Prochlorococcus marinus str. MIT 1013: one gene and its partner. The protein of the gene in region 1 interacts with the protein of each later gene in a pairwise test. Links are inferred from orthologs where the notes say so. Each region holds a gene or a part of one and is shown on either strand. Other genes may lie near its edges. The genes, in order: O5633_RS07940 and def.

Region 1 (6,630 bases):
ATATGTAAACTCCCGGACCAGCAATGAGTTTCCTCACCTGATCTTGTGCCTTGCCACAAAAGGAGCATTTAAGATGGGCCTCAAATTTTGCCATCGAGCTCTAAGAAAAAACAGGTTAGATAGACCGATAATTAATTTTATTCAGTCTCAATTAATAGGATCATTGAGGATTGATGCCTTGTCAGCTTTCCTTAATGATTCATATGGAGTTGAGATTTGAAACCACTTTGTCGATCAGGCCATATTCAACCGCTTCTTGGGGAGAAAGAAAGTGGTCTCTATCAGTGTCTTCTGAAATCTTTTCAATATTTTGCCCAGTATGTTCAGCTAAAAGTGAATTCAGAGTCTCTTTTAAATAGAGAATTTCTTTGGCTTGAATTTCAATTTCCACAGCTTGACCTTGAGCTCCACCAAGAGGTTGATGAATCATTATTCTGGAATTGGGCAATGAAAGTCTTTTTCCTTTTGTTCCTCCAGATAAAAGAAAAGCCCCCATGCTTGCTGCAAGGCCATAGCAAATTGTTATGACATCAGGACTAACTTGTTGCATCGTGTCATAGATAGCTAGTCCCGCAGTTACAGACCCTCCAGGAGAGTTGATATACAACTGAATATCTTTTTCTGGATCATCAGCTTCTAAAAAAAGCATTTGAGCCACCAATGCATCAGCAACTTGATCGTTTACATCAGTTCCAAGAAAGATGATTCTTTCTCGAAGTAATCGAGAGTAAATATCAAATGCCCGATCTCCTTGACCTGATTGTTCGATTACTGTTGGTAGAACTCCCGGTCCTGAAAACAGACAGGAGTTATTCCATAAACTATTAACCAGGTGATTTTGTCTTGCTTCAATCAACTTGAACTGTAGATAGCTGTTACTTGTAATCTATGTGTAGAAACTAGGAATTGGGTGTTTTAGAACTTTTCTTTTCTTTATTTTTTTTTGTTGTTGTCTTTTTAGAACTTTTCTCTTTGCTTTGGTCTTTAGTTTTTTCTGGGGCTTTTTCTATAACAGTATTATTTTCTTCGAGCCAAACAAACAATTTTTCTTGCAATAAATCATCAGTAATCGCCTCTTTGAGACGATCTTTGTCGATATTTTTTTCGTTTGAAAGTTTGATATCAGCTTCAACTTGTTTAAGTTTTGAATTGATTTCTTTTTGTGAAACTTCAATTTTTTCCGACTCAGCCAAAGCATTTAGAGCGAGTTTTTGACGGAGCTTTGTCTCTGCTTCGCCTTTTGAAGATTCCATTAGCGATTTAACCAGATCTGGAGTAAACATTGATTTGACATCAATACCCTGCTGAGCAAAATTTTGAGCTGTTTGCTCAACAATTACGCGCACTTCTTGGTCAATAAGACTTTTTGGTAGATCAACTTCAAGTTCTTTGACCAAAGCGTCAAGAAGTGAATTTTGTCGATTTTTCGTTTGTTTTCTATCAGTATCCTCCTTCAGCCTTTTTTCAAGATCTGCGCGTAAGTCCGACATATTTTCTTTATCACTCGCTTGCTTTGCAAAGTCGTCATTGAGTTCTGGTAATTCCTTGATTTTCAAATCTTCCAAACTGACATTAAATTCAGCTTTTCTGCCTTTGGCATCTTCTTGATGATAATCCTTTGGAAATTCACATTTTAATATTTTTTTATCGTTAATCTTCATTCCAATGACACCCTCAATAAAACCAGGAATCATTCGGCCTTCTTCAAGTTCTATTTCTATCGAATCTGCGCTTCCACCTTCAATTTCGCTTCCATTATCCGAGAAACTTCCTTTAAAGCTTACTAAAGCAATATCTCCTTTTTTTGCGGCACGATCACTAACTGGCACCTTAGTTGCTAGTTGAGATCGGGATTGTTCAATAAGTTCATCTACTTTTTTTGGATCAAAGATTAAATTCTCTACTTCAGCAGTTAGCCCTGAAGATTTTTTTAAAATTGGGATAGGGGCTATATCAGTTTCAAGTTTTAATGTAAGAGGTTTGTCAGGGTTGAAATTTTCTAAAATAGTTTCAAAGCCCTCTTCGAGTTCAGGTTCACATAAAGGTTCAATTCCTTCCTGATCTAATGTTTCTGTCCATACTTTTTGCAAGAGTGATTCCAATGCAGAAGCTTGTATTCTTTTGACTCCAAGTTGCTGGATTACTACTGCTTTTGGGACTTTACCTTTGCGAAAGCCAGGTATTGAGATAGATCTGCTGAGTTTGCTTAAAGCTTCGTCATAACTATTTTTGCATCTATCTGCTGGTACCTCTACCTCTACAGCAATTCTGCTATTAGGTTTCGAACTGGTTTTTACTTTTAATTTTGCAGCACTCATTGAAACGGAATTCTCAAATTTGGTTAGCGTAAGAAAGCGTTAATTCACTTCCAAAGCTATTGTGGCCTAAAAAGCATCGAAAAATTTGTTATTTGTTGATTTTTCCAATAAGAAAAAATTTTTTGTTAAACCTTTTAATTCTCTGCATTAAGTTTGAACCCACAGTTTCTTCTTCCAAATAGACCTCTTACAGTTGCGATCCTTGGATCGAGTGGAGCTGTAGGTAAGGAATTATTAACTTTGCTTGAAGAGAGATCTTTTCCTATTGAAAAATTAATTTTATTGGCCTCTCATCGTTCAGCAGGAGGGATTCAGAGCTTTTGTGAAAATGAGTTGAAAGTGGAAGAGACAACTAAAGAAAGTTTTGAAAATGTAGATTTAGTTTTAGCTTCAGCTGGTGGTTCAATATCACGTAAGTGGAAAGATAAAATTCTAAGTTCTGGAGCTTTGATGATTGATAACTCCAGTGCATTTCGAATGGACGAGAATGTTCCTTTAGTCGTTCCCGAAGTCAACCCTGTCGAAGCGAGTAAGCACAAAGGATTAATTGCTAATCCTAATTGCACCACTATTTTATTAGCGTTGGTTCTATCTCCATTGACCAGGCATATTCCTATAAAGAGGGTCGTTGTATCAACCTATCAATCCGCTAGTGGTGCAGGTGCAATGGCAATGGAAGAATTAGGAAAATTAAGTCAAGAAGTTTTAGATGGAATAACTCCAAAAAGTAAAGTTCTTCCTCATTCTTTGGCATTTAATCTTTTTTTGCATAATTCACCTTTGCAATCGAATAATTATTGCGAGGAAGAGATGAAAATGGTAAACGAAACCCGAAAGATTCTTGATGATCCCGAGCTTTCTCTGACCGCAACATGTGTAAGAGTTCCTGTTTTCAGAGCGCATTCTGAAGCGGTCAATATTGAATTTACAAAGCCTTTTCCATTAAAAGAAGCTTATGAGATTTTAGAATTTGCACCAGGAGTTGAGATCCTTGAGGATTTTGGAAACAATCGTTTTCCGATGCCACTAGATGTAACTGGTAGAGACCCAATATCTGTTGGCCGTATAAGGCAGGATATAAGTAACCCCAATGCTTTGGAATTATGGTTATGTGGTGATCAAATCCGTAAGGGAGCCGCACTTAATGCAGTGCAGATTGCTGAACTTTTATTGCCAAGAAAATCATGAATAAGTCAGCTTTATTATCACCAGCACCCTTTGGAAGGATGTTAACCGCAATGGTGACTCCATTTAATGAAGACGGGAAAGTTGATTATGGTCTTGCAGCTGATTTGGCAAATTATTTAGTAGATCAAGGTTCAGATGGCATCGTTGTATGTGGCACTACAGGAGAGTCACCGACTTTAACCTGGCAAGAACAACAAAAGATGCTGGAAACAGTGAGAAATGCCTTAGGCTCCAGGGCTAAAGTTTTGGCTGGAACAGGAAGTAATTCTACCTCTGAAGCTATTGCAGCCACAAAGGAAGCAGCTAGTTCAGGGGCTGATGGTGCATTAGTAGTTGTTCCTTATTACAACAAACCACCGCAAGAAGGATTAGAAGTTCATTTTCGCGCTATAGCAAATGCAGCTCCTAAGTTACCTTTGATGCTCTATAACATTCCAGGGCGGACAGGATGTTCGATATCGCCTAGTATTGTAAGTAAGCTTATGGATTGCAGTAATGTAGTCAGTTTTAAAGCTGCAAGTGGAACAACCGAGGAAGTGACTCAATTAAGAAACTATTGTGGATCAGACTTAGCTATTTATAGCGGTGATGATGCTTTGGTTTTACCAATGCTTTCAGTAGGGGCAGTAGGTGTGGTTAGTGTTGCAAGTCATTTAGTTGGTCCAAATTTGAAATTAATCATAGAGAGTTTTTTAGAAGGTAAATACGCTGAGGCACTTTATTTGCATGAGATATTACAACCTCTTTTTAAATCTCTTTTTGCAACCACAAATCCTATTCCTGTTAAAGCGGCACTTCAATTAATTGGTTGGTCTGTTGGCCCTCCTCGAAGTCCTTTAGTCTCTTTAAACAGCGAAATGAAAGAAGAACTCTTGAAGATACTCTCTTCTATGAGATTGATTTGATCTGTTCCCTCGTTTCCGAGTGGATCAGACTTTCATTTAGGTAACAACCAAGTTTTTTTACATAAATTTTTCCATGACATCAAGTTCAATCAATTTTCAAGGTTCAAAAAATAATCAATCAAAATCTCCTTGTTTGAGGATTATTCCCTTAGGTGGCCTAGGGGAAATTGGAAAAAATACTTGTGTATTTGAATATGGTGACGACATCATGATTCTTGATGCTGGGCTGGCATTCCCAACTGATGGGATGCATGGGGTAAATGTTGTTATGCCAGATACGACTTATTTACGTGAAAATCAAAGTCGAATAAGAGGCTTGGTTGTGACTCATGGACATGAAGATCATATCGGTGGAATTTCTCATCATTTAAAGAGTTTTAATATTCCAATTGTTTATGGACCGCCTCTTGCCATGTCTATGCTGAGGGGGAAAATGGAGGAAGCAGGAGTTGCTGATCGGACAACAATACAAGTATGTGGACCTAGAGAAGTAATCAAAGTTGGGCAACATTTTTCAGTCGAATTTGTTAGAAATACACATTCAATTTCTGATAGTTATTCTTTCGCGGTAACGACTCCAGTCGGAATAGTATTTTTCACGGGTGATTTCAAGTTCGATCATACTCCACCTGATGGACAGCCTTCAGATTTAGCTAGAATGGCCCACTATGGAGATAAGGGTGTTCTTTGTCTTCTTTCTGATTCAACCAACTCTGAAGTTTCAGGATTCACGCCTTCTGAATATTCTGTTTTTCCAAATTTAGATAGATACATTGCTACTGCTGAGGGCAGAGTGATGGTAACGACTTTTGCTAGTTCAACTCATCGCGTAGCGATGCTTTTAGAGTTAGCAATGAAAAATGGTAGAAAAGTCGGTTTACTAGGTCGTTCAATGCTGAATGTGGTTGGGAAAGCAAGAGAACTTGGATACATGCGTTTCCCTGATGATTTGTTTTTCCCAATTAAACAGATCAGAGATTTGCCGGATAGAGAGACATTTTTATTGATGACAGGTAGCCAGGGAGAATCAATGGCTGCTTTGAGCCGTATCGCGAGAGGCGAGCATCAACATGTTCAGTTGAAAACTAGTGATACTGTCATTTTTTCTGCTAGTCCTATTCCTGGAAATACTATATCCGTAATGCATACGATTGATAAATTAATAAAATTGGGTGCAAAAGTTATTTATGGCAAAGACAAAGGTATTCATGTCTCAGGGCATGGATGTCAAGAAGATCAAAAATGGATGCTTGGCTTAACTAGACCTAAATATTTCATTCCTGTGCATGGAGAGTACAGAATGCAAGTTCTTCATGGGAAAACTGCAGTATCAATGGGGGTTCATCCAGATAATGTATTGGTTATGGAAAATGGGGACGTTGCTGAATTAAGACCTGACTCTCTCGTTCAAGGGTCACCAGTTAAATCAGGCGTGGAATTACTCGATTCTTCTAGAACAGGGATTGTCGATACTCGAGTCTTAAAAGAACGTCAGCAACTTGCTGATGATGGAGTCATCACGGTTCTTACCCCAATTAGCACTGATGGCGTAATGGTTGCACCACCGAGGGTGAATCTTCGAGGTGTGATTACTAATGTTGATGCCAAAACAATGGTCAATTGGACTGAAAGAGAAATTAATTGGGTCTTGGAAAATCGATGGAAACAGCTTGTTCTTAAAACTGGAGGTAAGTCAGTAGAGGTCGATTGGATTGGATTACAAAGAGAGGTTGAATCAGGATTATCTCGTCGATTGAGAAGAGAGGTTCAAGCTGAGCCATTAATTCTTTGCCTTGTTCAACCTGCTCCTGGTGGGACTCGTGCATATAAACCTCAACTTGATCAACAGCCAGATTCTCGAAAAGTAGTTAAGAAGACTGCAGATAAAGCACCTAATGCGACTAATGCCTCCGTAACAAAAAAAGAGATAAGTTCAGGAACAGAACAAAAAACAAATAGCGAAGTCAACCCTGAAGAAATGCCAACTGGAAGAACAAGACGTCGTAGATCAGCAATTAGCTGATCTACGAAAAACTTATCTTATTGAGTCTTGCTTGAGATATAGATAGTTTTTTTGTTCCAACTTATTAGGAAATTCCCATGTAGATGGATATTCCCTGGTGGATTTCTTTGAGATATTTTTGTATTTATTTCTTCGATTTGCAAAGCAGTTAATCTTGTTACTCCTAACATTTTTAACCAATTAGCGAGTATTACTT
Region 2 (6,624 bases), 230 kb from region 1 along the record:
TCCTGAAGGGCCATTCCAAATAACCTTTAAGGAATTTTGAACCCCTCCTAAAAATTGGTTGGTTACCTCTGGAACTAAATTAGTTAACAGGCTCATTAAACCTGTTAGTAAAAATAAAACTGTTCCACCCACACAAAATAATAAAGCTATTAATAAATAGACAAATAGCCAGCCATTATTCTTTGTATAAGGTAGAAAATATGGCTGAGTGAGCTTTCTTAATTTAATTAGTTGGCTTACTAGTCCTTTTTGAGCTTTAGTAATTGATGAAGTCATATTAATTTGATTATTTCAAAGTCAATAATTACTTGATAAGGAATAAGGCTAGCTTATTTTTTAAAGTTCAATTTGACACTTCTCAAGTTCAGAAACTCATCAAAGTCATTTATTTTTATATCTTAGCTAAAACCCAAATATGTTTTTATTATCATTGGTAATGGTAGCGAAGAAATAAGTTGCATATTAAAAGAATGAACTGCAGGAATAGTTTGATCTAAAACCCAAATAACCAAAAAAGGGACATTGAGAATTATCTGCCACTGCCATTTGTAAGTTAAAATTGACCATAGTTTTTTTAAAATAGATTGCTGGTTCTCACTAAGATTTGACCAAAAATCTTCTAGATTTGTGTTTATTTTATTAATAATGCTGTTTTTATCTGCAGCAGTTTGGGAGTCCATTGAACACGATTAATTAAATACCTTATAGCGCATAAATGGGTGAAGTTGAGAAAGCAACTAAGCCAGTAAGACAATCGTGTGCGTTGATCAAAATCATGAAAATCCAAAAGTCACCCTGGTGGCCAACTTAATTTCCTTCCGCCAATGATATGAATATGTAAGTGAAATACTGTTTGACCAGCTTCTTCGCCTGTATTAATAATGGTTCTCCAACTTTCTAAACCAGAGGCATTAGCAATTTCGGTCCCTTTTAGAAGTAAGTGACCCAGTAATTCTTGATCTTCTTTTTTTATATGTTGCAGACTTGGAATAGGTTTTCTAGGAATGATTAAAATGTGAGTAGGTGCTTGGGGGGTAATATCTTTGAAAGCTAGGCATTTGTTATCACTGAAAACCTCGTCACATGGTATTTCACCACTAAGAATTTTATCAAAAATTGTTGTCATTGAATTTGAGGAGAGACCAATAATAAGAATCTAATTTGACTCTTTATAGTTTTAATTGAAATGAGTCTTTCAATTCATTTCTTTTATTACATCGCTTTGATTGAAATTATTTTCATTTAATTGTTTTTTCAGCTCTTCTTCATCAGTTACTTTATCAACAAAACAGACACCATTTAGGTGGTCTATTTCGTGCTGAATGCATCTTGCCATTAGACCATCTGCATTCATTTTTTTTGGCCTACCCAATTCATCTCGATAAATTAATTTAATTGATGAGGGCCGTAAAACATTAAGGTAAACGCCAGGTATACTGAGACAACCTTCTTCATATGTAACTAAGCTTGCATTAGATGAAATTATCTCAGGATTTATAAATACCATCGGTGGAGCATTTGGATCTTCAAAATTTAAATCAATAACTAACAATCTCTTTTGTATTCCGACTTGAGGCGCTGCTAAACCAATACCTTTTGAAGAATACATAGTTATGAGCATATCTTTAACTAACTTTCGAATTGAATCATCAACTTTGACGATACGATTGGCTGGTGTTCTTAAAGCCTCGTGTCCCAGTTGATACACCTTTAAAGGGGGATTCTTGACAGGTTCTTTCGAAACTGAAATTGAGGGCTTCTTTTTTTCTGCATTTTTTGCAAGTTGAGCAAAACTGCCAGCCAAAGGAGTCTTAATACAACAACTTTTATACTTTACTTTGTTTTAAGTTCCATGAGTGAATTAATCATTGACTCTCAACATCAATGAGGAGAAATAATGACAATTTTCGATGCTGAAAAGGTTTTTGGAGAAGCTCCCATATTTAAAGAGCCTCGGATAATAGGTGAGTGGGTTTTATGGTTAGAACAACGACCAAACGAAAAGGGAAGAACTACAGCTTTAATTAGACCTTGGGGTCGAAAAGATTTATTACCTCAGGAGTTAACACCATATCCAAGTGATTTAAGGACAAAAATTCATGGATATGGTGGTGCTCCGTTAACAGCTACCCAGAATGGGTCAGATCTAATATTGACTTGGGTCGACAATAAAGATAATTGCTTATGGATAAGAATTTGGTCTTCTGCGGAAGAAAATGAAAAATCTTCTTCTTTTAAATTAATACCTAAAATACAATCAGTTTGTCTTTCAAAAAAACATAATTGTTTTCTTGCAGGTGGCGTAATTGATCTTGAAAAAAATATTTGGATTGGATTGATGGAAGATGAAGAAGGAGATCATATAGTTTCTTATTCTTTAGATAAAACTTATCAATATCCAAAAATTCTTTATTCATCTAAGGGCTTATTAGGTTATCTTGCGCTGAATTCTAAAGATAGAAAGTTGGCATGGGTTGAGTGGGAAAATACTTCAATGCCTTGGGATTTAAATGAATTAAAATTAGCCAAATTGGATGAAAACGTAAATATCATAAATATAATCAATTTTAATAATGAATATTTAAAGTGCACGAAAAAAATTTCATTTTTTAAGCCCACTTGGTCTGATATAGGTGATCTTTTTGTCGCTGAAGATAGTAGTGGCTGGTGGAATATCACAAAGATTAAAACTGACAATAAGAATCATTTAATTACTATTTCTCAGAATCAGTGGACTATGAAGGCTGAAATTGCTTTTCCACAATGGGTTCATGGGATGTCGAGCTTTTCATGTGTGGGGGATGATGTCGTTGGAGTTTTTGCTCAAGAAGGAATTTGGACTTTAGCTTTATTTCAAAAAAATGGATTTATCCGAATTATTGACCAACCTTTTATTGATTTCTCAGGTCTTCATTCGTATCAAAATCGACTTGTTGCAATTGCCAGTAGTTCAGAAATTAGTGAAGGGATTCTTGAAATAGATTTAGTGGATGAAAGTTGGGACCATACTCCTGCCTCTTCATTTAGCTTGGATCCAAAGGAAATAAGTATTGGCGAATCTTTTTGGTTTATCGGATCAAATGAAAAGAATGTTCATGCTTGGTATTATCCACCTCTCAATAGACAAATATTATTACCACCATTGTTGGTGAAAAGTCATAGCGGGCCTACTGGTATGGCTCGATGTGGATTGGATTTAGAGGTGCAATTTTGGACATCAAGAGGTTGGGCAGTTGTTGATGTTAATTATGGAGGTTCTTCTGGTTTCGGTAGGGAATATAGAGATCGATTGAGCGGAAACTGGGGGTAATCGATGTTTTGGATTGCACTAAGGCAGCTGAGTCATTGATTGCATCTGGTAAGGCTAACAAAGACCATATAGCAATTGTAGGGAGTAGTGCATCAGGCTTTACAGCTTTAGGCTGCTTGATATCTACTGACATTTTTAATGTTGGAGCTTGTAAATATGCTGTAATTGATTTGATAGGTATGGCTAATTCAACTCATAGATTTGAAGAATTTTATTTAGATTATCTAATAGGCAATATAGAAACTGATTATGAACAATATCTTAAAAGATCTCCAATTCAAAATGTTAATTCTATCAATATGCCATTGATTTTATTTCATGGGTTAAAAGATAAAGTTATACCCTGTGATCAATCTATTAAAATCAAAGATGAATTATTAAAACGTGAAATTCCAGTGCAAATAGATTTGTTTGAGAACGAAGGTCATGGATTTAAGGACGGCAAAATAAAAGTTGATGTATTAAAAAAAACAGAGGCTTTTTTTAAACAATATCTAAATATTTAAGAATTTTTCTTTAAAAAAGAAATTACTGATTTTAGTTCTTCAGTAAGAGAGTCAATTTCTGATGGAGTAGAAATAAAGCTTAAGCTTGCTCTCGCTGTGCTTTTTATCCCATAGAAGCGATGGAGGGGTTGGCAGCAATGATGACCACTCCTAATGCAAATATTGCTGTTATCAAGTAACTCCGCAACATCATTGGAATGAATACCTTTTATATGAAAAGTTGCTAATGGTCCTCTATCAGGCTGAATTAATGGGCTAGGACCAAGAATCTTTAAATCATCTATCTCTTCAAGTTTTTCAAAAAGATATTTTGTTAATTCTTTCTCGTAATTATGGATTTCGTTTAATCCAATTGATTGTAAGTAATTAAGTGCGGTTCCCATACCGATTGCTTCACCTATGGCTGGAGTACCCGCTTCGAATTTATGTGGCAAGTTTGCCCAAGTGCTGTTGTCCTTAAAAACTTCATTAATCATTTCTCCTCCACCAAGGAAAGGAGGAATTTTGTCTAAAATTTCTTCTCTTCCCCATAAAAAACCTATACCAGTAGGCCCGCAAAGTTTATGAGAAGATCCTGCCAGAAAATCAATACCAAGTTTTTTAATATCTACCGGTTTATGAGCAAGACTTTGGCAAGCATCTAAAAGAACTAAGCTACCTTTTTGATGTGCAAGGTCTGAAATTTCCTCGATAGGATTACAACTTCCTAGTGTATTACTTACATGAACAAGACTTACTATTTTAGTTTTATCACTCAATTTTTTTCTAAAATCATCAAGATCCAATTCTCCATTTTTATCAATATTGATATAAATGAGCTTGCACTTTTTTGCGTTAGCTATTAATTGCCAAGGAACTATATTACTATGATGTTCCATTAAACTTATTAAGATTTCGTCGTTTTCCTGAAGTTCATAATTTCCCCATGTATAAGCCACAAGGTTGATAGCTTCCGTAGCATTTCTAGTAAAAATAATCTCTTTTTCATTATTACTATTAACAAAATTTGCTGTTAACTTTCTTGAATTTTCAAATTTTTCTGTTGCGATTGCACTCAACTGATGTGCACCTCTATGAACATTAGCATTTTGAAAGCTATAGTATTTTTTTAAAGAATCTATAACTTCTTGTGGCTTTTGACTAGTAGCTGCATGATCTAGATATATTAAATTATTATTATTTCCATTAAAAAGTGGAAAATCATTTCTATATTTTTCGGCAATATTTTTTACTAAATGGTTCACTTTTTTATATCTTGTATTAACTTTTCAATAAAATTCCACTTTCTAGCACTTTTAGGAAAGTTTGAAATTATTTCATCATAATATCCTTTTAATAACAAAGAATTAGCATGTTTATTATCAATACCTCTACTAAGTAAATAAAATAATTCCTCATCTTGGAGTTGGCTTACAGTTGCTCCGTGAGTACACCTAACATCATCAGCAACTATTTCAAGCTCTGGTTTTGTATCTATTCTGGCGCGTTTGGAAAGTAATAAATTTCTACTCAGCTGTGCAGCTTCTGTTTTTTGGGCTTTTTGAGGAACATTAATCGAACCATTAAAAATGCAATGAGAATATTCAGAAGCTACGGCTTTTTGTAATTGATCAAGCTTTCCATCTGGACCTTCAAATCTAATTAGAGAGTGTGTGGATATTTGCTCTTTTGATTGAGTGACTTGGAGGCCTTTGATAATTGTTGAAGCGTCTCCTTCACTTTGAATGATTCTTGGTTCGAAGCGGGCATAATCCCAACCATGATGTATTGAATGAAGAGAATATTTACTTTTTTTTGATTGTTCTACAGCTAAAGTACAAATTGAGGAGGATTCTTTTTCTTCACCCAAAGAAATTAATCCATGAGTTAACTCTACTTTGGATTCCAGCTTTATTTCGATTAAATGATTTTGTGCTGAATTCTTATTACCTATTAGAACTTGTAAAAGATCTAATTTAGCTCCCTCTTCAACAAGTAGAAAGATTCTAGTTGAGATTGACTTCTCCTCTATCGATGGAATTACGATTTCTAATGATTGACTGAAACTAGGCTTAACTTTTAATGCTAAAAGCTCAGAGCTTGATGCCTGGTTAAGAGATACTGATACGTCATTTTTAATATTAGTAGACTTAACTATTTTGCCAAGGTTCTCTTCAATTTCTTGATCATTCAGTTTTTCAATACCATTAGGTAAATTAATATTTAAAATTGGATTTTCATTAGGATTAATTATAACCCTTTCTCTATTTTTATCCTTTTCTGGAAAGATAGATTTGAATTTAATATCTTTGCTCTCAATAATTGTTGGTAATGACAAAAAATTATTTAACTTATTGAAGTTGGATAATCGCCAGGCTTCATCTTTCTTAGTGGGCATCCCTTGCTTTAAGAGAAATTCTCGTCCTATTGATTGTTCGTTTTTTAAATAACCATCAGTTGGCTTAAGAGAGTCAAGCCATTCTTGGCAAATAGTTGATGATTTCATGTTGCCATTTCCTTATCTTTGGTATTTTTGTCAATAAAGTCATAACCTGATTTTTCCAGGTCAATTGCTAGTTCTTTGTTGCCAGTTTTTATTATTTTTCCATCAGCCATTATGTGTACAAAGTCAGGAGTAATCTCATTAAGCAGTCTTTGATAATGCGTTATTAAAATTGTTGCCGAATTTGGTTTTGAGAGTTTATTGATGCCAGATGCAACAATTCTCAGAGCATCAATATCAAGTCCTGAATCAGTTTCATCGAGTATTGATATGACTGGTTCAAGAAGGGCCATTTGAAGAATCTCGTTACGTTTTTTCTCTCCACC

The links.
Region 2: the proteins of O5633_RS07940 (region 1) and def interact in binary tests that used the Escherichia coli proteins (3 or more experiments, as listed by UniProt). The link is inferred for Prochlorococcus marinus str. MIT 1013 from one-to-one orthologs.

What each region holds. Positions count from the first base shown.
Region 1 is NZ_CP114778.1:1,348,402-1,355,031, reverse strand. What follows is about bases 1,612-4,488. They hold O5633_RS07940 (aspartate-semialdehyde dehydrogenase), read left to right. Parts: upstream 1,612-2,471; coding sequence 2,472-3,506; downstream 3,507-4,488. Other genes in these bases: O5633_RS07930 (ribonuclease J), read left to right, coding at 4,485-4,488; dapA (4-hydroxy-tetrahydrodipicolinate synthase), read left to right, coding at 3,503-4,411; tig (trigger factor), read right to left, coding at 1,612-2,318. Also shown: ATP-dependent protease ATP-binding subunit ClpX, read right to left, coding at 1-94; ATP-dependent Clp endopeptidase proteolytic subunit ClpP, read right to left, coding at 200-856; more of tig, read right to left, coding at 900-1,611; more of O5633_RS07930, read left to right, coding at 4,489-6,434; tRNA lysidine(34) synthetase TilS, read right to left, coding at 6,452-6,630.
Region 2 is NZ_CP114778.1:1,582,021-1,588,644, forward strand. The notes cover bases 1-2,871. They hold def (peptide deformylase), read right to left. Parts: upstream 1,805-2,871; coding sequence 1,196-1,804; downstream 1-1,195. Other genes in these bases: O5633_RS09005 (ABC transporter ATP-binding protein/permease), read right to left, coding at 1-276; O5633_RS09010 (hypothetical protein), read right to left, coding at 399-680; O5633_RS09015 (histidine triad nucleotide-binding protein), read right to left, coding at 791-1,126. In the rest of the region: O5633_RS09035 (aminotransferase class V-fold PLP-dependent enzyme), read right to left, coding at 3,813-5,060; Fe-S cluster assembly protein SufD, read right to left, coding at 5,057-6,301; Fe-S cluster assembly ATPase SufC, read right to left, coding at 6,298-6,624. UniProt on the Escherichia coli protein: Removes the formyl group from the N-terminal Met of newly synthesized proteins. Requires at least a dipeptide for an efficient rate of reaction. N-terminal L-methionine is a prerequisite for activity but the enzyme has broad specificity at other positions.